DNA from 4 places in the Streptomyces sp. NPDC043685 genome. Region 2 is predicted to be linked to each of the others. Evidence: riboswitches for the same ligand, from Rfam matches in the RefSeq annotation. Region 2 holds a riboswitch; each other region holds the start of a gene.

Region 1 (5,797 bases), on a different contig from region 2:
CTTTCGACGTCGTCCTCGATGTGCTCGCCGAGGATCTGGAAGCCGCCGCAGACGCCGAGCACGGGCCGCTCCTCGGCGGCCCTGCGGACCAGGGCGTCGGCGAGGCCGCGCTCGCGCAGCCACTCCAGCGCCCGGACCGTTCCCCGGGTGCCGGGCACGATGACGAGGTCGGCGTCGGCCAGCTCCTCCGGCCGGTCCACGAACCGCACCACCACACCCGGTTCGGCGGCCAGCGCGTCCACGTCGGTGAAGTTGGACATGAGCGGCACGGCGCACACCGCGACCCGCAGCACGTCCTCGCCGACGGGCGGGGCGACGACGGACTCCCGGACGGCCCCGCGCATCGACACCCGCAGCCCGTCCTCCTCGTCGATCCCGAGCCCGTGCCGGTAGGGCAGCACGCCGTACGTGCGCCGCCCCGTGAGGCCCTGGAGCATCTCAAGACCCGGCTCCAGCAGGGAGACGTCCCCGCGGAACTTGTTGACGAGGAACCCGGCGACACAGGCCTGGTCCTCGGGCGACAGCAGCGCCACCGTCCCGAAGAACGAGGCGAAAACCCCGCCCCGGTCGATGTCGCCGACGACGAGCACGGGCAGCCCGGCGTTCCGGGCGATCCCCATGTTCACGATGTCCGTCCGCCGCAGGTTGATCTCGGCGGGAGAGCCGGCCCCCTCACAGATCACCGCGTCATACGTGCCCCGCAACTGCTCCAGACAGTCCAGCACCGTCCCGAGCAGCCTCTGCTGCCGGCCGCCGTGGTACCCGCGCGCACTCATCTCCCCGACCGGCTTGCCCAGCAGCACGACCTGACTGCTCTGCTCGCCACCGGGCTTGAGCAGCACGGGGTTCATCAGCGCGGTGGGCTCGACACGGCAGGCCTGCGCCTGCATGGCCTGCGCCCGCCCGATCTCGGCCCCCTCCTTCGTCACGAAGGAGTTCAGGGACATGTTCTGCGCCTTGAAGGGCGCGACCTTGACGCCCTGTCGCACCAGCCACCGGCAGATCCCGGCGGTCACGACGCTCTTGCCCGCGTCGGAGGTGGTACCGGCGACGAGAAGTCCACCGCTCATCTCATGTCCCCCTCTTCAACGACCGCGCACGCGTCAGCAACCGCGCGCCCGCGCACACTCCGAGCGCGAGCCACGTGACGCGCTTCGACAGCCGCACGGCCCGTTCGACGTCGCGCGTGCCGACGGCACGCCCTTCGGTGTTCAGCACGGGCCGGTGCTCCACCCGCCCGCCGTACGACAGCGTCCCGCCCAGCCGCACCCCGAGCGCCCCCGCGAAGGAGGCCTCCACGGGACCGGCGTTGGGGCTCGGATGCTTCGCCGCGTCGGCCCGCCAGGCCCGCACGGCCCCCCGCGGATCCGGCCCGGACACGGTCGCGAGGACCGCGGTCAGCCGTGCTCCCGGCCACCCCGCGAGGTCGTCGAGTCGCGCGGACGCCCATCCGTAGCGCCGGTACCGGGCCGACTTGTGCCCGACCATGGCGTCCAGGGTGTTGACGGCCCGGAACCCGAGCAGCCCCGGCACCCCGCCGACGGCGCCCCACACCAGGGCCCCCACCACGGCGTCGGAGGTGTTCTCGGCGACGGACTCGACCACGGCCCGGGCGATCCCGTCGGCGTCGAGGGACTGCGGGTCCCGTCCGCACAGATGCGGCAGCCGGGCCCGGGCCGCCTCGACGTCCCCGGCCTCCAGGGCACGCCCGATGGTCCGCGCCTCCCGGGCGAGCGACGTCCCCCCGACGACGGCCCAGGTGGCGGCGCCGGTCAGCGCGACGGAGGCGACGGTGGACGTCCGCACGGCACGCGCGGCGACGGACCCGAGGGCGACGGCCCCTCCGGCACACACGGCGGTGTGCAGCGCGCCCCACCCGCGGTGGTCCCGCCACAACACCCGTTCCACGGCGCCCGCGGCCCGTCCGAACGCGGCGACCGGATGCCCCCGGCGAGGATCGCCGAGCAGCAGGTCGCCGATCAGACCGGCGGCGGCGCCGTACGCGAAGACGCGATCGGCACCCATGGGCTCAGCCGGCCGGGAAAGCGGGCAGGGGTGGGGTGGTGAACCTCGATCGGCAGCCGCGCATGGCGATATGTGTCCTCACTCAGGGTGTCCACGCCCTGGTTCGACGAGACCGGCGGTGAGAGTTCCTGGCTCCCGGGGATCACTACCCCGGTGACAGTGGCGGGACCGCGCCGGACTCGCACCGGCTTCCTCTCCTGCCGCCGTAATGGCCCCGGCAGTCCACCACGGCCGGGAAGCGCCGTCAACTTGCCGCTGACCTGCGAGGGGAGAGTGTGCAGAACCCCACACCGGCCCCTCCCCGCACACGACGACCGGGCGGCGCGGGACCGGGGTCCCGCACCGCCCGGCGGCACGGCGTGCGATCGGGGCCCTCAGGCCACGATCAGATAGATCCCGTAACCCACGGCCGCCGCGCACGCTGCGAAGCAGGCGTACGCTCCGGTGACCGCGAGCCCGGCGGACCCGCCCTGCGCCACCGCGCGCTCGCGGCGCGACAGACCGGTGATGCCGAGGGTGAACAGGCCGACGAGGGCCACGGTGACCACGAGGCTGACACCGAAGACGGAGCCGAGGGCCGCCCAGTCGATCTTCATATCGGAGACTCTTCCTTGTAACCGGTGGACGGGGTCAGACCGTGGTGGTCGTGGTCGGCGTCCGTTCGGCCGTGGCCTGCGCCGGGAACGCGGGGACCGGCTCCTCGGACGCGGTGGCACCCGCCGGCGGCGGCGTCACCGCGGCCATCGCGGTGGTCACCACACCGGCCGGCTCCGCCTCCACGGTGTCCTCGGTGTCGTTGACGTTGGTGTGGTCGACGACCTCACGCCGCGAGAGCTTCCAGATCGCCGCGCTGGAGGCGATGAGGAAGACGGCCACCACGGCGGTGCCCCAGCTGCCGAAGCCGGTGACGTACTCGGCGAGCGCGCCCACCAGAGCGGCCGCCGGCAGCGTCAGGCCCCACGCGACGAACATCCGCGTGGCGGTGGACCAGCGGACCACGCCGCCCTTGCGGCCGAGCCCCGCGCCCATCACCGAGCCGGACACGGAGTGCGTGGTGGAGAGGGAGAAGCCCAGGTGCGAGGAGGCCAGGATGACCGTGGCAGCGGAGGTCTGGGCGGCGAAGCCCTGCTGCGGCTGGAGGTCGGTCAGTCCCTTGCCCATGGTGCGGATGATGCGCCAGCCGCCCAGGTACGTGCCGAGCGCGATGGCGAGACCCGCCGAGAGGATGACCCACATGGGCGGGTCCGAGTCGGGCGCGACGGCGCCGCCGGCGACCAGGGCGAGGGTGATGACACCCATCGTCTTCTGGGCGTCGTTGGTGCCGTGGGCCAGGGAGACCAGGCCCGCGGAGGCGATCTGACCGGCCCGGTAGCCCTTCTTGGACGCCTGGCTGTCGGCCTTGCTGCCGAGGGAGTAGGTCAGCCGGGTGGCGATCATGGCCGCGATGCCCGCGACCAGCGGGGCGGCGATGGCCGGGATCAGCACCTTGGTGACCAGCACGTCACCGTGCACCGCGCCGACGCCCGCCGAGGCGATCGTGGCGCCGATCAGACCGCCCATGAGGGCGTGCGAGGAGCTGGACGGCAGTCCGACCAGCCAGGTCAGCAGGTTCCAGAGGATCGCGCCGACCAGGGCGGCGAAGATGACCTCGGGACGGATGCCGGCCTCGTCGACGAGGCCTTTGGAGATCGTGTTGGCGACTTCGACGGACAGGAAGGCGCCGACCAGGTTGAGGACCGCGGACATGGCCACCGCAACCTTGGGCTTCATGGCGCCCGTGGAAATGGTCGTGGCCATCGCGTTCGCGGTGTCGTGGAAACCGTTCGTGAAATCGAACGCGAGTGCGGTTACCACCACAATCGCGAGGATCAGCGAGAAGCTTTCCATTTACCCAGGCAATCGTTCGAGGTCATTGGCGATACGAACGTAGGCAACCTGAGTGAACGGAAGATGAACTGAGAGGGGCGCAGGGGTGACCGCGAAGGACGGTTGCCGTTCCGCCCGTTCCGCTCGCCCGGCCGGGCGCCGCCGTCGCCGCCGCGGGGGCCCGCCCGCCGGGTCCGCGGAGCGTCCGGAAGTCGCCCCGCCGGGCACCGCGCCGCGCCCCCGGATGGCAGGATCGCGGCATGGCTGAGCAGCGGAGCGGCGGACAGGCCGGGGGCGAGCGGGACGGCGGAGCGGGCGCGGGGGAGCCGCGGCGCAGGAGCGCGCGCCCCGAGGAGGCGCGGGCCTGGGAGGACCTCGTCGCGACGGCCCGCCGGACGGTCGCGGACGGCCTCGTCGTCGGCACCTCCGGCAACGTATCGGTGCGCGTCGGCGACACGGTCCTGGTCACGCCCTCGGGCGTGCCCTACGACCGGCTGGCGCCGGGCGACGTGACCGGCGTCGACCTCGAGGGCCGGCAGGTCCTCGGCACGCTCGTCCCGACCAGCGAACTGCCCATGCATCTGGCGGTCTACCGCACCACCACCGCTTCGGCCGTCGTCCACACCCACGCCGTGCACGCGACGGCCGTCTCGACCCTCGTCGACGAGCTTCCGCTGATCCACTACATGGCCGCCGCGCTCGGCGGCCCCGTCCGGGTCGCCCCGTACGCCACCTACGGCACCGACGAGCTGGCCGAGCACATGCTCCGCGCCCTCGCCGGCCGCTCCGGCTGCCTGCTGCGCAACCACGGCACCGTCACCCACGGCACCACCCTCGCCCAGGCCTACGACCGCACCGCCCAGCTGGAGTGGATGTGCCGCCTGTGGCTGACCGCCTCCTCGGTGCCGGGCCTGACCCCGAGCCTGCTGTCCCGGGGCCGGCTCGCCGAGGTGGAGGAGCGCCTGCGCGGCTACGGCCAGCGCGGCTGAGCCCTCCGCACGCCCCCCGACGGAGTCACCCCGCCGCCGCCCCCCACTGGTCGGCCGCGGCCCGGGCCGGGACACTGGAGCCGTGCGCACTGTCAAAGCGACGGCCGCTGCCGTCACCGCCCTGCTCGGAGCCGGTGCCGCCGCGGTGGCCGCCGGCCGGCTCGCCAGCGACGCCGCGCTCAAGGCGCCCCCGGGCAGGCCCCTGCCCACCGAACCCCGGCTCACCGTGCACGGCACCGCCGCCGGGCACATCACACTCACCCGGGACCTCGCCGCCCTGCGCCCCGGCCGCTACGGCCTCTCCGGCGACGGCTGCCACGCGGTCGTCGGACCGGTCCTGGCCGACGCCCCGCACACCGCCGACACCGTCGTGCGCCGCCTGGAGAGCGTCACGCACGGCACCCTGAACCGCGGCGACAAGGTCTGGCTCACGCCGAACGTGCACGTCGGCGACCCCGGCGCCGCGCTCGGCCTCGAACACGCCGACGTCGACGTCCCGGGCGAACTCGGCGCCCTGCCCGCGTGGTTCGTGCCGGGCAGGCGGGACACCTGGGTGATCGCCGTGCACGGCCTGGGCACCACCCGCGAACTGGCCATGAACGTCATGGGGTTCCTGCACCGCAGCCAGTTCCCGGTGCTGGCCCTGGCCTACCGCGGGGACCTGGGCGCGCCCCGCCCGCCCGACGGCCTGAACCACCTCGGCGAGACCGAGTGGCGCGACCTCGACGCGGCCATCCGCCACGCCGTGCGCCACGGCGCCCGCCAGGTCGTCCTGCACGGCTGGTCCACCGGTGCCACCATGGCCCTGCGCGCCGCCGCGCGGTCCGGGTTGCGCGAGCGGATCTCCGGGCTCGTCCTGGACTCCCCGGTGCTCGGCTGGGAGACCACCCTGCGCGCCCTCGCCTCGGCCCGCCACA
Region 2 (5,797 bases):
GCGGAACCAGTAGACGTAGGCGAAGGCGCCGTAGAAGAACAGGCCCTCGATGCACGCGGCGAAGCAGATCAGGTTGAGCAGGAACCGGCGGCGATCGGCCTGGGTCTCCAGCCGGTCCAGCTTCTCCACCGAGTCCATCCACCTGAAGCAGAACTCCGCCTTCTCGCGGATGGACGGGATGTTCTCCACCGCCGCGAAGGCCGCCGCGCGGTCCTCCGGGTCGGGCAGGTAGGTGTCGAGCAGCGTCAGATAGAACTGGACGTGCACGGCCTCCTCGAAGAGCTGACGGCTCAGATACAGCCGCGCCTCGGGGGAGTTGATGTGCTTGTACAGCGTCAGCACCAGGTTGTTCGCGACGATCGAGTCACCCGTCGCGAAGAAGGCGACCAGCCGGCCGATCAGGTGCTGCTCCGCGGGGGAGAGCTTGGCGAGGTCGGCGACGTCGGAGTGGAGGTCGACCTCCTCCACGGTCCAGGTGTTCTTGATGGCGTCCCGGTAGCGCTCGTAGAAGTCCGGGTAGCGCATGGGGCGCAGGGTGAGCTCGAAGCCGGGGTCGAGAAGGTTCTGGGTGCTCATTACTGGCAGGCCTCGCAGGACTCGGGGTTTTCCAGGGAGCAGGCGACCGCTTCGGGGTCCGGGGTGGCCTGCACGGGGACGGCGGCTCGGGCGGCGCGGGCGATACGGGTCGCCGGGCGCGAGCGCAGGTAGTACGTGGTCTTCAGCCCGGACTTCCAGGCGTAGGCGTACATCGAGGAGAGCTTGCCGATCGTCGGCGTCTCCAGGAACAGGTTCAGGGACTGGGACTGGTCCAGGAACGGGGTCCTGGCCGCCGCCATGTCGATCAGACCGCGCTGCGGGATCTCCCAGGCCGTGCGGTAGAGGGCGCGGACGTCCTCGGGGATCCAGGCGAAGTCCTGCACCGAGCCGTTGGCCTCGCGCAGGGCCTCCCGGGTACGGGCGTCCCACACACCCAGCCGCTTGAGCTCGTCCACCAGGTAGGAGTTGACCTGGAGGAACTCGCCCGACAGCGTCTCGCGCTTGAACAGGTTGGACACCTGCGGCTCGATGCACTCGTATACGCCCGCGATCGAGGCGATGGTGGCCGTGGGGGCGATCGCGAGGAGCAGCGAGTTGCGCAGGCCGGTCGTGGCGATGCGCTCCCGCAGGGCCGCCCAGCGCTCGGGCCAGGTCGACTCCACGTCGTAGTGGTCGGGGTGCAGCACACCCCGGGCCGTACGGGTCTTCTCCCAGGCCGGCAGCGGGCCGTTGCGCTCGGCCAGGTCGGCGGAGGCCTCGTACGCGGCGAGCATGACGCGCTCGGCGATGCGGGTGGACAGCGCCTTGGCCTCGGGCGAGTCGAAGGGCAGGCGCAGCTTGAAGAAGACGTCCTGCAGGCCCATCGCGCCGAGGCCGACCGGGCGCCAGCGGGCGTTGGAACGGCCCGCCTGCTCCGTCGGGTAGAAGTTGATGTCGACGACCCGGTCGAGGAAGGTGACGGCCGTACGGACGGTCTCGTCCAGCCGCTCCCAGTCGATGCCGCCCCCGGTCACGAACGCGCCGAGGTTGACCGAGCCCAGGTTGCAGACCGCCGTCTCCCCGTCGTCGGTGACCTCCAGGATCTCCGTGCAGAGGTTGGAGGAGTGCACGACGTGACCCGGCTCGGCCGTCTGGTTGGCGGTGCGGTTGGCGGCGTCCTTGAAGGTCATCCAGCCGTTGCCGGTCTGCGCGAGGGTGCGCATCATGCGGCCGTACAGTTCACGGGCGGGCAGGGTCTTCCTCGCCAGCCCCTTCGCCTCGGCCGCCCGGTAGGCGGTGTCGAACTCCTCGCCCCACAGGTCGACCAGCTCGGGCACGTCCGAGGGGGAGAACAGCGACCACTGCCCGTCGGCGTTCACCCGCCGCATGAACTCGTCCGGCACCCAGTGCGCGAGGTTCAGGTTGTGCGTGCGGCGGGCGTCCTCACCGGTGTTGTCGCGCAGCTCCAGGAACTCCTCGATGTCGGCGTGCCAGGTCTCCAGGTAGACCGCGGCCGCGCCCTTGCGCCGGCCGCCCTGGTTCACCGCGGCGACCGAGGCGTCGAGGGTCTTCAGGAACGGGACGATGCCGTTGGAGTGCCCGTTGGTGCCCCGGATCAGCGAACCCCGGGCGCGGATGCGGGAGTACGCCAGTCCGATGCCGCCGGCGTGCTTCGAGAGCCGGGCCACCTGGTGGTAGCGGTCGTAGAGGGAGTCCAGCTCGTCCTTGGGGGAGTCGAGGAGGTAGCAGGACGACATCTGCGGGTGCCGGGTGCCCGAGTTGAAGAGGGTGGGGGAGGAGGGGAGGTAGTCGAGGCGGCTCATCAGCCGGTAGAGCGCCGCGACCTCGTCCACCGAGCGGCTGGTGTCGTCCTCGGCCAGACCGGCGGCCACGCGCAGCATGAAGTGCTGGGGCGTCTCGATCACCTTGCGGGTGATCGGGTGCCGCAGCAGGTAGCGGCTGTGCAGGGTGCGCAGGCCGAAGTAGCCGAAGCGGTCGTCGGCGCCGGTGTCGATCAACGCGTCGAGCCGGGCCGCGTGCAGCCGTACGAACGCGGCGGTGCGGTCGGCGATGAGCCCCTCGCGGTGGCCCACCGCGACGGACTCGGTGAACGACGTGACGCCCTGGGAGGCGGCCTCCTCGCGGATGCCGATGGTCAGCAGCCGGGCGGCCAGCCGGGAGTAGGCGGGGTCCTCGGAGATCAGACCGGCCGCGGCCTCCGTCGCCAGCTCCCGCAACTCCGCGATCATCTCGGCGGAGGCCGCACGCGAGGACCGGCCGCGCAGCGCGGCGGCGGCGACCCGGCCGGGATCGGTGTCGGGGAGGTCGGCGGTCAGCTCGGTCAGGGTCCGCAGCAACGCGGCACCGGGAGCGTCCTGCTCTTCTTCGGCGGCTGAGGCCGGTTCGGCTGGCGCGATGGTCACGTGGGGCTCTCCCTCGCTCGGCACGGGGCCTCGTCGAGGGCAGGGGGGAGCACACGAGCGCACGCGGCGTCGCGTCCACCGGCCCATTCCACGAGGCCCGGACGTCAGGCACACCGGCCGGGTGGCCGGGTGCGCTGTCGGCAGGTCCTCGGACTGACACCCATACACCTGTGAAAGGGCATGGGTACACCGTTGCGGGACAGTTCCGGATTCGCACCGGATTCCCCTGCGGCGACAGCGAGCATGAGCATACATCTTGTGCCGGGCGCCGAAGGCACCCCCAGATGTTGTGTCGCAGTCGCTCTCAGAGGGTCAGCACGTAGGTGAGCAGCGTGATGTCGTCCAGCTCCGGGAGGGGATTCCAGTCGCGCTCCGGGGTGCGGACGAAACCCACCCGTTCGTAGAGGCGGTGGGCGGAGCGCATGGTGCGCTGGGTCGAGAGCACGATGCCGCGGCAGCCCGGGGTGGCGCGGGCCCGGTCGACGCAGGCGCGGACGAGGGCCTCGCCGATGCCACGCCCCCGGGCCGCGCGAGCCACCGCGAGCATCCGCAGCTCGGCCTCGCCGGGCCGGGCGATGTCGGCCATCGGACCGCCGGAGGGGACGAAGGTGACGCCACCGAGGACTTCGTCGTCGGCCGTGGCGACCAGGACCTCGGCGGTGGCGGCGCGCCCGGCGACGTCACGCAGCTCGGCGAGATAGGCGTCGCTCTCGCCGAAGTCGAGCAGGCCGTCGTCGAGGTACGCCCGGGCGGTGATCTCGCCGAGGACGGCGTGGTGGGCGGGGCGTGCGGGGCCGATCCGGAAGTCCATGGCAGGAGTGTGTACGGGTGCGGGCCGCCGACGCCATGCGTTTCGGCGGCCCGCGGGGGTGTCGGCGGGGACGTCAGTGGGCGGATCCCGCGGTGGCGGGCGGCAGTTCGACCTTGACGCCCGGGTCGCCGGCGTCGGCCGTGTAGTCCTCCGGCTTGGTCTCGTCGACGCCGTCGGGGGCCTTCAGGGCCTTGAGGACGAAGGTCAGGACCACCGTCACCACCACGTTCAGGACGAACGCCGTGAGGCCGATGTAGCCGATCTCCCCGATGCCGGGGATCTCCTTCGCCGAGCCGCCGAAGTGCTTCTGGGTCGGGGAGGCCACGCCGTACGCGGCGTACGTGCCGTAGACCATGCCGACGGCCCAGCCCGCGAGCAGCGCCCAGCGGTGGAACCAGCGAGTGAACAGGCCGCCGACCAGGGCCGGGAAGGTCTGCAGGATCCAGATGCCGCCCAGCAGCTGGAAGTTGATGGCGACCGTCTTGTCCATGGTGAGGACGAAGGCCAGGGCGCCCACCTTCACCAGCAGGGAGACCAGCTTGGAGACCTTGGTCTCCTGCGCCGGTGTGGCGTCCGGCTTGATGAAGTCCTTGTAGATGTTGCGGGTGAAGAGGTTCGCGGCCGCGATGGACATGATGGCCGCGGGCACCAGCGCACCGATCCCGATCGCCGCGAAGGCCACGCCCGCGAACCAGTCCGGGAACATCGTCTCGAACAGCTGCGGGATCGCCAGCTGCCCGTTCTGCACCTTGATGCCGGCCGCGATCGCCATGAACCCGAGCAGCGCGAGCAGACCCAGCATCAGGGAGTACAGCGGCAGGATGGTGGTGTTGCGGCGGATCACCTCACGGCTCTTCGAGGACAGCGTCGCCGTGATGGAGTGCGGGTACATGAAGAGGGCCAGGGCGGAGCCCAGCGCCAGCGTGGCGTACGTCCACTGTCCCGCCTCGGCGGGCACCAGCGCACCGCGCGGCGCACCCGTCGCCGGGTTGGTCTGGCCGTACGCCTCACCGGCCTTGGCGAAGATCTCGTCGAAGCCGCCCAGCTTGATCGGGATGTAGATGATCGCCACCGCGATGACGATGTAGATCAGCGTGTCCTTCACGAACGCGATGAGCGCGGGGGCCCGCAGACCCGACGAGTACGTGTACGCCGCCAGCACACCGAAGGCGATCAGCAGCGGCAGGTCCTTGATGAACCAGTTGGTGTTCTCGCCGCCGCCGACGCCCATCACGTCCAGCACGGCCTGGATGCCGACCAGTTGGAGCGCGATGTAGGGCATCGTCGCCAGGATGCCGGTCACGGCCACCGCGAGCGACAGGCCCTTCGAGCCGAACCGGCCGCGCACGAAGTCGGAGGTCGTGACGTACCCGTGCTTGTGGGAGACCGACCACAGGCGGGGCAGGAAGGTGAAGATCAGGGGGTACACCAGGATGGTGTACGGCACCGCGAAGAAACCGGCCGCGCCCGCCGCGTAGATGGCCGCCGGCACGGCGACGAAGGTGTACGCCGTGTACAGGTCGCCGCCGAGCAGGAACCAGGTGATCCAGGTCCCGAACGAGCGGCCGCCCAGGCCCCATTCGTCCAGGCTGTGCTCGTTCTCGGCCTTGCGCCAGCGCGCGGCCAGGAAGCCCATGACCGTCACGGCCAGGAAGAAGAAGATGAAGACGCCGAGCGCGACGCCGTTCACGCCGTCCTTCACCGCGACGCACCGCCCTTCGCGGCCGAGCGGGCGCGCTGGTCACGCTGCCACAGCTTGTAGGCGATCATCGTCAGGACGGTGGAGATGAGCACCCACGCCATCTGGTACCAGTAGAAGAACGGGATCCCGATGAAGGCCGGGTCGGTCTTCGCGTACGAGCCGACCCACAGCATGGCCACGAAGGGCGCGATGAGGCAGACGGCGATGACGACGCGCAGGGGCGTCACCACCGGCCCTCTGCTGACTTGCGGTGCTTGCGACATCAGGCGGCTCCGTCCCCTTGGTGATCACCTGTTGTAATGCGCAGGCAATCTAGGTCAGGGTGTGGCCATAGCGGAACCCCTC
Region 3 (5,797 bases), on a different contig from region 2:
GGGCGGCGAGTTCGTCCGGTGTCCGCGGTCCCGGTTCCGCGGCGGACAACAACCCCTGGGCGCGCAGGAGTTCCGCCGCCGCCGCGCCCCAGGGCAGCCGCAGCCCGGCCTCGCGCAGCAGATCGGTGCGGGCCAGTGCCGTGGCCGCGGGCCCGGTACGGACACCGGAGGGGGTGAGGAGCGCCGCGTCGTCGGCCCAGCGCAGGGCGAGGTCGACGTCGTGCGTGGCCATCACCACCGTGGTGCCGGCGGCGCGCAGCCCGTCGAGGGTCGTGAGCAGCCGTTCCTGGCCGTCGGGGTCGAGCCCTGCCGTCGGCTCGTCGAGGACGAGGACCCGTGGCCGCATCGCGACCGCGCCCGCGATGGCGGTGCGCTTGCGCTGCCCGTAGGAGAGCAGATGGGTGGGCCGGTCGGCCAGGGCCGTGATGTCCAGCGCGGCGAGGGCCTCCGCCACCCGCGCCCGCACCTGCGTGTCGTCCAGGCCCAGGTTCAGCGGCCCGAACGACACGTCCTGTTCCACCGACGCCGCGAACAACTGGTCGTCCGGGTCCTGCACCACCAGCTGCACGGTCGTCCGCAGCCGGGTCAGACCCTTGCGGTCGTACGACACCGGCCGCCCTTCGAGCGTCAGCCGCCCCTCGTGGGGCCGCAGTCCGCCGGAGAGCAGCCGCATCAGCGTGGTCTTGCCGCTGCCGTTGCGGCCCAGCAGCGCGAGCGCGCGGCCCTCGCGGATCTCGAAGTCGAGGCCGCTGAGCACGGCCGGGCCGTCCTCGTAGGCGAAGGACGCGCCCCGCAGGGCGACGAGGGCGGGCTCGCTCATGTCAGCGGCCTTTCCAGTACGAGGGTGAGGACGGCCAGCCCCGCGAGCAGTGCGCAACTGGCCGTCGTGAAGCGGACGGAGACCCGGGCCTCGGGCACCAGGACGCGCAGGGTGCCGTCGTAGCCGCGTCCGGCGAGCCCGGCCTGGAGCCGGGTGGCCCGGTCGAAGGCCCGGACGAACGCGGCGGCGCCGAGCCCGGCCAGGGAACGCCACTCCGCGGCCCGGCCGGTGTGCCCGAGCCGGGCCGCCTGGGCCTCCCGGATGCGGCGCACGGAGTCCAGCAGCAGGAAGCTCATCCGGTACGTCACCAGCGCGACGTCCACGACGGGCGCCGGGATCCCGGCCCGGATCAGGCGCGGCAGCAGGTCGGACAGGGGTGTGGTGAAGGCGAACAGCAGCACGCCCAGGGAGGCCGCCGAGGTGCGCAGCAGCAACTCCCCGGCCCGGACGGGGCCGTCGGGGGCGAAGGAGACGAAACCCCCCGGCCCGCCGACCTGGACCAGCAGGGTGACCGCGCCGGTCACGCAGAAGCCCAGCGGCACCCGGTAGGCCCGCCACAGCCGCCGCGCGGGCACACCGGCCGGCCCCAGCAGCACCACCAGGGCCGTCAGGAGCACCAGGGCCGCACCCGGCCAGGGCGGCAGGGAGATCGCGAGCACGGTGAGGCCGAGCCCGAGCACGGCCTTGTCCACGGGATGGCGGCGGCGCCAGCGACTGCTGTGCGCCGCCGCGTCGATCGGCAGCACCCGGGATCAGTCCCGTTCCGCTGAGGACTTCGCGGCGGCGCCGGACAGCGCGCTGTCGGCCTCCCGCTCCAGCGCCCGCCGCTCACCCTGCCGGCGTCCCCGGCGCAGACCGAAGTAGTAGGCGAGGACACCGGCGCCGAGGGACGCCTGGAGAGCGAAGAGCGCCGACTCGATCTCGCCGGACGGCGGCTCGTACAGCGGCGAGAACCACGGCTCGTAGTCCGGCTTCAGCTCGGTGATCGCCGTCTCGGCCTCGGAGTCGGAGCCCGTGAACGGCTCCTTCTTGTGGTCGCCGAGGCCGAGCGCCAAGGGCAGCACCGCGAGCGCGGCCACGGCGACGAGCAAAATGAGGTTGATCTTCGTGTTCCTGGTCACCGGGCCACCGCCTCCGACTCGGCGGGGGCCTGCTTCTCGGCGAGGAGCACGCCCAGCCGGGTCAGTTCGCCCTTGCTGGACTGCACCAGCAGCCGCATCACGAGCACGGTCAGCAGGCCCTCGCTCACCGCGAGCGGGATCTGGGTCACGGCGAAGATGGAGCCGAACTTGGCGAGCGCGCCCAGGAAGCCGCTGCCCGGGTCGGGGAACGCGAGCGCCAGCTGCACGCTGGTGACGCAGTAGGTGGACAGGTCGGCGACGAACGCGCCGCAGAACACCGTCACCATCAGCGGCACGTCGTAACGCCGCAGCAGCCGGTAGACGGCGTATCCGGCCCAGGGGCCGACGATCGCCATCGAGAAGACGTTGGCGCCGAGCGTGGTCAGGCCGCCGTGCGCGAGCAGCAGCGCCTGGAAGAGCAGGGTGATGGTGCCCAGCACCGCCATGATGGGCGGCCGGAACAGGATGGCTCCCAGGCCCGTGCCGGTGGGGTGTGAGCAACTGCCGGTGACGGAAGGCAGTTTCAGGGCGGACAGGACGAAGGTGAAGGCGCCGGACGCACCGAGGAGCAGGGTGCTCTCGGGGTGCTCGCGCACTTCACGGGTGAGCGACCGGACCCCGTGGACGACGAACGGCGCCGACGCGACGCCCCAGGCGACCGCGTGCGCCGGAGGAAGGAAACCCTCGGCAATGTGCATGGCTCAGCAGACCCTCTCCAGCACCTCGTGGATGGTTGACGCGCCTTGGCCGGTCTCCTGGCTGACGGGTACCACCGCCCGGACTCCGCCTTCCCGGGTCACAAGGACCCAGTGGCTGCCCGTGAGGGCCGGAGCCGGACTTCCCGATTCACAGTGGCGAGGGCCGCACCGGCATCACACCGGATTTCCCGTTCACCAAGGCCTGGTGACAATAAGGCCGGGGTAAGGGCGATGACAAGCCACCCATGGGGGCGCGCGAGGGGGCGTCCGCTCGCACACCGGCGCATCCCCCCGCTGATCCACGCGCTGCGCGCACGGCCGCGTCGCCCGGCGTCCGGGCCGTGTCAGTCGTCGCCGCCCTCGTCCCCGCCGTCGTCGCCCTCCCCGTCCAGCCCGGCCTGCGGGGCCTGCGGGTTCGGCTGCGCCGGGCCGCCGTCGCCCGCCTCCTCCGCAGGAGGCACGGCGCCGGGCGGGGCCGCGGCAGGGGTCGGGGAAGCGGCCGGCTCGGACGCGGTGACGTCGGTCACGGTGCCGGTGGCCGGCGTGCCGGCTGCCCCTTGGCCGGACCCCGGACCGGCGGCCTGGCCGGACGCCGGACCAGCCCCCTGGCCGGACGCCGGCTCGGTGGAGGGGGACGCGGCGGAGCCGGCGGACGGCGTCGCGGCCGGACTGCTCGCGGACGGGGACGCGTCGGGTTCCGTGCCCTCCGCCGTGGTGTCGGGGGAGAACCAGCGCATGCCGATGAGCATCGCGGCGAGGAAGAGGGCCGCGGCGGCGGCCGTCGCGACCAGTCTCGGCCGGTTGCCGGGGCCGCCGCGCCCGCGCGAGCGGCCCGAACGCCCCGCCTGGGCCGCCCGGGCCGCGGTGCGGTGCCCCGTGGTCGCGGGCAGCGCGTACGTGGTCGGGCTGCCCGCCTCGGCGGCGTACCGGCCCGGGGGCGCGGACATCGCCGTGGGCGCGGGCTGCGGCCGCAGCGGCGGCGAGACCTCCGGCAGCGGCTCGGGCAGGCCCCGCCAGGCACCCCCGGCGAACCACTCGGCGGCCTGCTGGGCGGTGGGCCGGTCCTCGGGCTGCTTGGCGAGCAGCCCGAGGAGGTAGTTCTCGAACGCCGGGGGGAGTCCGGAGACACCGAGGTCGCGAGGCGGCACGGGGGCCGAGTCGAGGTGCTGGTGGAGAAGGGCGACGGCGGTGTCGGCCTGGAACGGAGGACGGCCGCTGAGCAGTTGGTAGAGCACACAGCCCAGGGAGTACATGTCGGAGGCGGGCCCGGCGGGCTTGCCCAGGGCCCGTTCGGGCGCGAGGTAGAGGCCGGTGCCGACGATCTGGCCGGTGGCGGTGAGCGCGGCGCCCGGGTCGTCGAGGAACCGCGCGATGCCGAAGTCACCGATCTTCAGCGTGCCCTGGGAGTCCAGCAGCAGGTTGGCGGGTTTGACGTCCCGGTGCACGATGCCCTGCCCGTGGGCGGCGGCGAGCCCCGCGGACGCCTGCGCGGCGAGCCGGGCCACCTCCTCGGCGGGAAGCGCGCCGGACTTGGTCAGCACCCCGGCGAGACTGTCGCCCTCGACCAGTTCCATCACGAGGTACAGCCGGTTGTCGTACTCGCCGAAGTCCAGGACACCGACCACGTTGGGGTGGTTGAGACGCCCGGCGGTCTGCGCCTCCAGTCGGAACCGGGAGGTCGCCGTGGCGTCGGTGTCCTGGGGCAGCAGCAGCTTGAGGGCCACCGCTCTGGCGAGCGTCTCGTCGTACGCACGCCAGACCTCTCCCATTCCACCGCGCCCGATCTCAACATCCAGCCGGTAGCGGCCCGCTAGCAGCACTCGTCCTCGTCTCATGCGTGTGGGAAGGTCGTCGCCGCAGGCCGAACTCCCCGCTCGTGCACGGGGATTGGCAGGGGCGCCGCAGCCGACCCAGGATACTGGCGCGGTATGACCGCGGAGCCCCACAGTGGTGTCCCCGGACGGTACGGCCCCGGAAATCGCCGGGCGGGACGGCCGCACGCCGGATGACACCCCCGCGCACCCGGTTCGCGCCGCGCGCGGGGCGCCTCCCGACGCGTTTCAGGCCGCCGCGCCCGCCTCCCTCACCCGACGCGGCAGCAGGAGCACGGCCAGGGCGGGTACGGCCGCGAGGACCAGCCACGGCACGGCGGGCGGCAGGCCCAGATCGAGCAGGGAACCCGTGGCCGCGCTGCCGGCGAGGACGATCAGGCCGGAGACGGACGACAGCGCACCCATGTAGAGGCCGAGCCGCCCCTCCTCGGCGAGGTCCGGCACCCAGGCACGCGCGGCGGGTACGACCAGCATCTGCCCCACCGTGAGCAAGATCACGAAGCCGGCGGCCGGCAGCAGCCCCGCGGTGCCCGTCCAGCCCGCGGGCCGGGCGGCGGCCACCACCGCGAACCCGGACGCGATCAGCAGCAGTCCGGCGGCCATGGAGCGGCGCAGATCCAGCCGCTCGCCCGCCCAGTGGGTCACCGGCAGCTGCGTGAAGACCACCAGCACCGAGGACAGCGCGAAGAGCCAGGACAGGGGCGCCTGGGAGCCCGCCGCACGCTGCACCTCGTCCGGCAGGGCCAGGTACAGCTGGTTGTAGGCGAGCAGATAGGTGCCGTACGCGCAGCACAGGGCGAGGAAACGCCTGTCGCGCAGCAGGACACGCATCCCGCCGCGCTCCCGGACGCGGACCCGGCCGGGAATGTGCTGCGGCATCAGCCACAGGTGCCCGGCGAGGACGAACACGAACACCCCGGCGCCGGCCAGGCACGCCGTGCGGAAGTCGACCGCGAGGAGCAGCGCCCCGAGCAGCGGCCCGGCGAACGCCCCGACCTGGCCGGCCACGCTGAACAGGGCCAGGACCCGGGTGCGCGGGCCGTGCCCCTCCTCCTCCCAGACCACCGCCTGACGGGCCACCTCGGACTCCACGGCGGGGGAGAACAGCGCGGCGGCGAAGCCGATCACCAGCACCGCCCCGATCACGGCACCGCTCGCCTCCGCGTACCCGAGCCACACGAACCCGGCGACGCGCAGAGCACAGCCGGCCAGCACCACCGGCCGCACCCCGAACCGGTCGACGAGCCACCCGCCGACCACGAAGAGGCCCTGCTGGCTGAAGGTGCGCAGGCCGAGCACGAACCCGACCAGCCAGCCCGCCATGCC
Region 4 (5,797 bases), on a different contig from region 2:
TCTCCGCGGGCAGGGAGGCCGAGGCCCGGGCCCAGTAGTAGATCGCCAGCGAGAACACGGCCACGACCAGCATGTCCCACCACAGCGTGAGGTGCCCCTGGCCGCCGAAACCGCCCTGCCAGGAGATGACGCCCAAGCCCAGCAGGTAGACGGGCAGCCACTGGGCGGCCTTCCAGTCCAGGCGGGGCGCGTCCGGCAGGCCCTTGCGGGTGGCGTACCAGGCGTAGCCGCCGAGCAGGACGTAGCCGAGGACGATGGCCACGCCGAGCCGCCACAGCGTGTCCCAGGTGGACCAGTAGATGATGAGGTTGGCCACCACGAACGACAGGGGTGACACCACCGCGCCGCCGGGCAGGCGGTAGGGGCGTTCCCGGTGCGGCAGCCGGTCGGCGAAGACGCCGTAGGCCAGCGGGGCGCCCGCGTACATCAGCACGCTCGCCGAGGTGATGAAGCCGACCAGCTGCTGCCAGCTCGGGAACGGCAGGAAACAGACCACGCCCGTCACGAACGACACGATCAGCCCGAACCACGGCACGCCGCGCGCGTCGGTGCGGGCGAAGAGCTTCGGCGCGTAGCCGTTGCGGGCCAGGCCGTAGGAGACGCGGGACGTGGCCGTCGTGTAGATCAGGCCGGTGCCGCCGGGGGAGACCACCGCGTCCAGGTACAACACCACGCTCAGCCAGCCGAGTCCCACCAGGGTCGCGAGCCCCGCCCACGGACCGCTGATGCCGGGGTAGTCGAGCTTGGTCCAGCCGTGCGCGAAGGAGCTCAGCGGCAGGGCGGCGATGAAGACGACCTGGAGCAGGACGTAGATGCCCGCGCCGATGGCGACCGAGCCGATCGTGGCGCGGGGCAGGTCACGTCGCGGGTCACGGCTCTCGCCCGCCAGCTGGATCGCCTGCTCGAAGCCCAGCAGGGCGAAGATGATGCCGCTGGAACTGACGGCGCTCAGCACGCCATGGGCGCCGAACGGGGCGAAGCCGTGCTCGGTGAAGTTGCCCGGGTGGAAGTTGCCGGCCGCGATGATGAAGATCGCCGCCAGCGGCACCGCCACCTTCCACCAGGTGGCGGCGCTGTTGGTGTGCGCCAGGACGCGCACGCCGAGGAAGTTGACGACGACGAACACGGCCATCAGCACGACGGCGACGACGAAACCGCTCGTCGTGAGGGTGCCGTCCTTCGCGTGCTGGAGCCCCTGCGCCCAGTGCCAGTGCCCGGCGTAGCCGATCATGGCCTCGACCTCGATCGGTGCCACGGTCGCCGCCTGGAGCCAGGAGAACCAGCCGAACGACATCCCGGCCAGCCCGCCGAACGCGTAGTGCGGATAACGGGCCGTGCCGCCCGCGACCGGGAACATGCCGCCCAGCTCGGCGTGCACCAGGGCCAGCAGCACGATCGCCACCGCGCCGATGAGCCAGGACAGGATGGCCGCGGGGCCGGCCGCCACGACGGCCTTCTCGGCGCCGTACAACCAGCCCGAGCCGATGATGGAACCGACCGAGGCCCACATGAGCCCGATCAGCCCGACGTCCCGGCGCAGGCCGTCTCTTTCCATGAATACAAGGCCTCTCGGAGATGAACTCGGGGAGTTCGGCGAGCAAGAGGCCTCAGGTTAGGAACCGGCCGGACGGCCGCAGAAGACGCGTTGTGCAGCCTTGACCGGGTGCGGGTGTTTCGTGGGAAACGCTTCAGGATTCCTGTACACGGCCATGAGACAGCCGTGGGATCTCGATCGCCGGGCAGCGGTCCATCACCATCTCCACACCCGCCGCACGCGTCCGGTCGTACGCCGTCTCGTCGATGACGCCGAGCTGGAACCAGACGCCCTTCGCCCCCTTGGCGACCGCCTCGTCCGCGACGGCACCGGCGAGGTCGCTGTTCACGAACACGTCGACGACGTCCACGTCGAAGGGGATGTCCGCCAGGCTCGCGTACCCCTGCTCCCCGTGCACCGTCTCGGCCTTCGGATGCACCGGCACCACGCGCTTGCCGAAGCGCCGGAGCGTCGCGGCGACGCCGTACGCCGCCCGCTGACGGTTCGACGACAGGCCCACCACGGCCCAGGTGTCGCCGAGCTCGGTGAGGATCCTGCGGACCGTTGCCTCGTCGCCGTACACCGGCGGCCTCCTCGGAACGTCGTGGACGAACTGCTGTCAGGGCAACGGCTCCGGGCGGGCGATGATTCCCCGGCGGGCCCGCGTGATAGCTTGCCGAGGCCAGTCGAACCCATGTACGTGGGTCAGGGAATCCGGTGCGAATCCGGAACTGACGCGCAGCGGTGAGGGGGACGGGCGGGGCCTCGGCCACTGGACTCCCTCGCGGACGTCCGGGAAGGCGCCCCGCTCCGGAGGAACCCGAGTCCGAAGACCTGCTGGCGGCCCCCGCGGCCGTGTGCGGCGGGGGAGCACCGTACGACCGGGCTCCGCGAATGGGCCCTCGACGCCTGAGGACTGGTTCCCGTGCCCCTCGCCCGACCCGCCCGTGCCGCCGTCCTGCTGACGGCCGGCTCCCTGCTCCTGAGCGGCTGCGGTGCCTCAGGGCCCACGACGGCGAAGGCCGCCGTCACGCTCTTCGACTGCGGCCACGAGGTCCGCGTCACGGCCGCCCCGCGGCACGCCGTGTCCCTCAACCAGGGCACCACCGAGATCCTGCTCTCGCTCGGTCTGGCCGACCGCCTCGCGGGCACCGCCACCTGGACCGACCCTGTGATGAAGGGGCTGGAGAAGGCCGAGGCGAAGGTGCCCCGCCTCGCCGAGAACAACCCGTCCTTCGAACGCGTCCTGGCCGCGGACCCCGACTTCGTCGCCGCCTCCTTCGTCTCCACTCTCGGCAAGGGCGGCGTCGCCACCCGCGAGCAGTTCGAGAAGCTCGGCGTCCCCACCTACGTCTCCCCGTCCGACTGCGTCGGCAAGGACAACTCGGGCGGCGGCGACGGCGCACGCGACACGGCCCTGGACATCGACACCGTCTACGGCGAGGTCCGGGACCTCGCGACCGTGTTCGGGGTCAAGGGACGCGGCGACGCACTCGTCGCCTCCCTCCAGCGGCGCATGAAGAAGGCCACGGCCGGCATCGACGCCTCCGGCGTCACCCTCCTGTACTGGTTCGCCAACTCCGAGTCGCCCTACATGGCCGGCTGCTGCGGAGCGCCCGGCATCATCACCCGCGCCCTCGGCGCCAAGAACGCCTTCGGCGACACCCACGAGGAATGGCCGCAGGTCAACTGGGAGACGGTCGCCGACCGCGACCCCGACGTCCTCGTCATCGGCGACCTGACCCGCAGGTCGCAGACCGCCGAGTCGGCCGCCAGGAAGATCGCCTTCCTGGAGTCCAATCCGGTCACCAGGAACATGGACGCCGTCCGGCACAAGCGGTACGTGCTGCTCAGCGGGCAGGCCATGAACCCCACCATCCGCACCGTCGAGGGCGTGGAGCGGGTGGCCGCGGGGCTGCGCCGGTTCGGGCTGGTGAAGTGACCACCCGCGGTGTGCCGGGTGCCGGGGCGCGGCCCCGGCGCGGGGCCGGTCTCGCGCCGGCGGCCGCCGGGGCGGTCGCGCTCGTGGCCTCCCTCGCCGTGGCCGTCACCATCGGTCCCGCCGACATCCGGGTCGCCGACGTGTGGTCCGTGGTCGCCGCCCATCTCGGTCTCGGCAGCTCGCGGCTGACGCCGATCCGGGACGGGATCGTCTGGCAACTGCGGCTGCCGCGCACCCTGCTCGCGGCCGTGTGCGGGGCCGGACTGGCCGTGTGCGGTGCGGTGATGCAGTCGCTGCTGCGCAACCCGCTGGCCGACCCCTTCGTGCTCGGGGTGTCCTCCGGCGCCTCCACCGGAGCGGTCCTGGTCGTCGTGCTCGGCGTGGGCGGCGGTGCCCTCCCGGTCCCGGCGGGCGCGTTTCTCGGCGCCCTGGTGTCGTTCGCCCTGGTGCTGCTGCTCAGTCACACCCTCGGCGGCACCACCGACCGGGTCGTCCTCGCGGGCGTCGCCGCCATGCAGCTCTTCTCGGCGCTCACGTCCTTCGTCGTGTTGACCGCCGCCGACGCCGAGACGACCCGCGGCGTGCTGTTCTGGCTCCTCGGCTCGCTCGGCGGCGCCGGCTGGACCGACGTGTGGCTGTGCCTGGCCGTGCTGGCCGTGGCGCTGGTGGTGTGCCTGGCGTACGCCCGTACCCTCGACGCCTTCGCCTTCGGGCAGGACGCGGCGGCCGCGCTCGGGGTGTCCGTCGCCCGCACCCGTCTGGTGCTGCTGTGCGTCACCGCCCTGCTCACGGCGGCGCTGGTCAGCTCGGCCGGGGCGATCGGCTTCGTCGGGCTGGTCCTGCCGCACGCCGCCCGCGCCCTGACCAAGCCCGGGCACGCCCGGCTCCTGCCGGTCACCGGCCTCGCCGGGGCGGTGTTCCTGGTGTGGGTCGACACCCTGGCCCGCACCGTCCTGGACCCGCAGGAGATCCCGGTGGGGGTCGTGACGTCGCTGATCGGGGTGCCGGCCTTCGTGGCGGTGCTGTACCGGACACGGAGGTCCGGATGAGCGGCACCACGGCGTCACCGGACGCGGGCCTGCGGGCCGACCGGGTCGGCCGCCGCACCGACGGGCGTCTCATCCTGGACGGCGTGGTCCTCGCGCCGGAGACCGGCTCCACCGTCGGTGTCCTCGGCCCCAACGGCTCCGGCAAGTCCACGCTGCTGCGCCTGCTGGCCGGGCTGCTCGCCCCGACCTGCGGAGTCGTCACGCTCGACGGCACACCGCTCGGTGAGCTGCCCCGCCGCACGGTCGCCCGGCGCCTCGCCGTGGTCGAGCAGCAGTCCGACACGCAGGTCGAGTTCACGGTCGAGGACGTCGTACGGCTGGGCCGGATCCCGCACCGCCGAGCCTGGGCACCGGCCTCGGCGGACGACGAGCGGGCGGTGCGCGCCGCCCTGGAGCGCACGGGCCTCGCCGACTGCTCCGGCCGGTCCTGGCACACCCTCTCGGGCGGCGAACGCCAGCGGGTGCAGATCGCCCGGGCGCTCGCCCAGGAACCCCGTGAGCTCCTCCTCGACGAGCCCACCAATCACCTCGACATCCACCACCAGCTCGATCTGCTCACCCTCGTCACCGGCCTGCCGGTCACCACCGTCGTCGCCCTGCACGACCTCAACCTGGCGGCGATGTACTGCGACCGGGTCGTGGTGCTGCACGAGGGCCGGGTCGTGGCCGGGGGCACTCCGGGAGACGTCCTCACCGCGGAACTCATCGCCGACGTGTACGGCGTGCGCGCCGCCGTCAGCCGCGAGGGGTCCGAGGGGCGGCCGCACGTGCGGTTCCTGGGCACCCTGTCCCGTGACGAGCGGCCCGACCCGCCCCGGGCGCGGTGATCCCGCCACGGCGGCCGGGAAACCCCGAACCTGCCCGCGTGCGACGGCCTTCCCGCCTACGCTCACCTCGTGCTGCGCATCATCGACGCCCGGACCGGCCAGCCGGTCGACGCCGCCCCGGCCCGCCGGGGCCTGACCCGTGTCGAGGTGCACGCGCCCGGTTCCGACACCACGAACCTGCGGGTGCTGCTCGTCGGGGACCTGCTCGTCCGGACCCTGGAACTGGGCGGCACGCCGGTGTGGGCCCTGCTGACCGGCGGCCACCGCCAGGCCGAACTGCGCGCGCGGGCCGCGACCCTGAACATCCGCCCCTTCGAGGACAGCCCCGCCGTCGGCGCGAGCCTGGGCGAGTCCCAGGCCGTCCACGTCGCCGCCCAGGGCGGGGCGGCGCCCGACGGGGCGCTGATCGCCGTCGCGCCGGTGCAGACGGACCCGCCCGAACACG

What was found. A riboswitch is a leader RNA that binds a small molecule or an ion and turns the genes downstream of it on or off. The one in region 2 is predicted to bind cobalamin.
Region 1: another riboswitch for cobalamin. It lies ahead of AC0665_RS25670 (cobalamin biosynthesis protein); the one in region 2 lies ahead of AC0665_RS03850 (ribonucleoside-diphosphate reductase subunit alpha).
Region 3: another riboswitch for cobalamin. It lies ahead of AC0665_RS12735 (energy-coupling factor ABC transporter permease); the one in region 2 lies ahead of AC0665_RS03850 (ribonucleoside-diphosphate reductase subunit alpha).
Region 4: another riboswitch for cobalamin. It lies ahead of AC0665_RS19845 (ABC transporter substrate-binding protein); the one in region 2 lies ahead of AC0665_RS03850 (ribonucleoside-diphosphate reductase subunit alpha).

Annotation. Positions count from the first base shown of each region.
Region 1 is NZ_JBWKCH010000008.1:51,756-57,552, reverse strand. It holds gene AC0665_RS25675 (cobyric acid synthase) at 1-1,070, opposite strand, end outside; gene AC0665_RS25670 (cobalamin biosynthesis protein) at 1,072-2,025, opposite strand; cobalamin riboswitch at 2,129-2,267, opposite strand; gene AC0665_RS25665 (hypothetical protein) at 2,400-2,621, opposite strand; gene AC0665_RS25660 (inorganic phosphate transporter) at 2,656-3,912, opposite strand; gene AC0665_RS25655 (class II aldolase/adducin family protein) at 4,152-4,880, shown strand; gene AC0665_RS25650 (alpha/beta hydrolase) at 4,963-5,797, shown strand, end outside.
Region 2 is NZ_JBWKCH010000001.1:815,537-821,333, forward strand. It holds gene AC0665_RS03845 (ribonucleotide-diphosphate reductase subunit beta) at 1-576, opposite strand, end outside; gene AC0665_RS03850 (ribonucleoside-diphosphate reductase subunit alpha) at 576-2,939, opposite strand; cobalamin riboswitch at 3,062-3,227, opposite strand; gene AC0665_RS03855 (GNAT family N-acetyltransferase) at 3,244-3,750, opposite strand; gene mctP (monocarboxylate uptake permease MctP) at 3,824-5,452, opposite strand; gene AC0665_RS03865 (DUF3311 domain-containing protein) at 5,449-5,715, opposite strand.
Region 3 is NZ_JBWKCH010000003.1:804,162-809,958, forward strand. It holds gene AC0665_RS12720 (energy-coupling factor ABC transporter ATP-binding protein) at 1-820, opposite strand, end outside; gene cbiQ (cobalt ECF transporter T component CbiQ) at 817-1,566, opposite strand; gene AC0665_RS12730 (energy-coupling factor ABC transporter substrate-binding protein) at 1,573-1,941, opposite strand; gene AC0665_RS12735 (energy-coupling factor ABC transporter permease) at 1,938-2,639, opposite strand; cobalamin riboswitch at 2,670-2,854, opposite strand; gene AC0665_RS12740 (serine/threonine-protein kinase) at 2,984-4,474, opposite strand; gene AC0665_RS12745 (MDR family MFS transporter) at 4,700-5,797, opposite strand, start outside.
Region 4 is NZ_JBWKCH010000005.1:642,406-648,202, reverse strand. It holds gene AC0665_RS19855 (APC family permease) at 1-1,555, opposite strand, end outside; gene AC0665_RS19850 (CoA-binding protein) at 1,689-2,117, opposite strand; cobalamin riboswitch at 2,216-2,376, shown strand; gene AC0665_RS19845 (ABC transporter substrate-binding protein) at 2,460-3,476, shown strand; gene AC0665_RS19840 (FecCD family ABC transporter permease) at 3,488-4,525, shown strand; gene AC0665_RS19835 (ABC transporter ATP-binding protein) at 4,522-5,352, shown strand; gene AC0665_RS19830 (hypothetical protein) at 5,422-5,797, shown strand, end outside.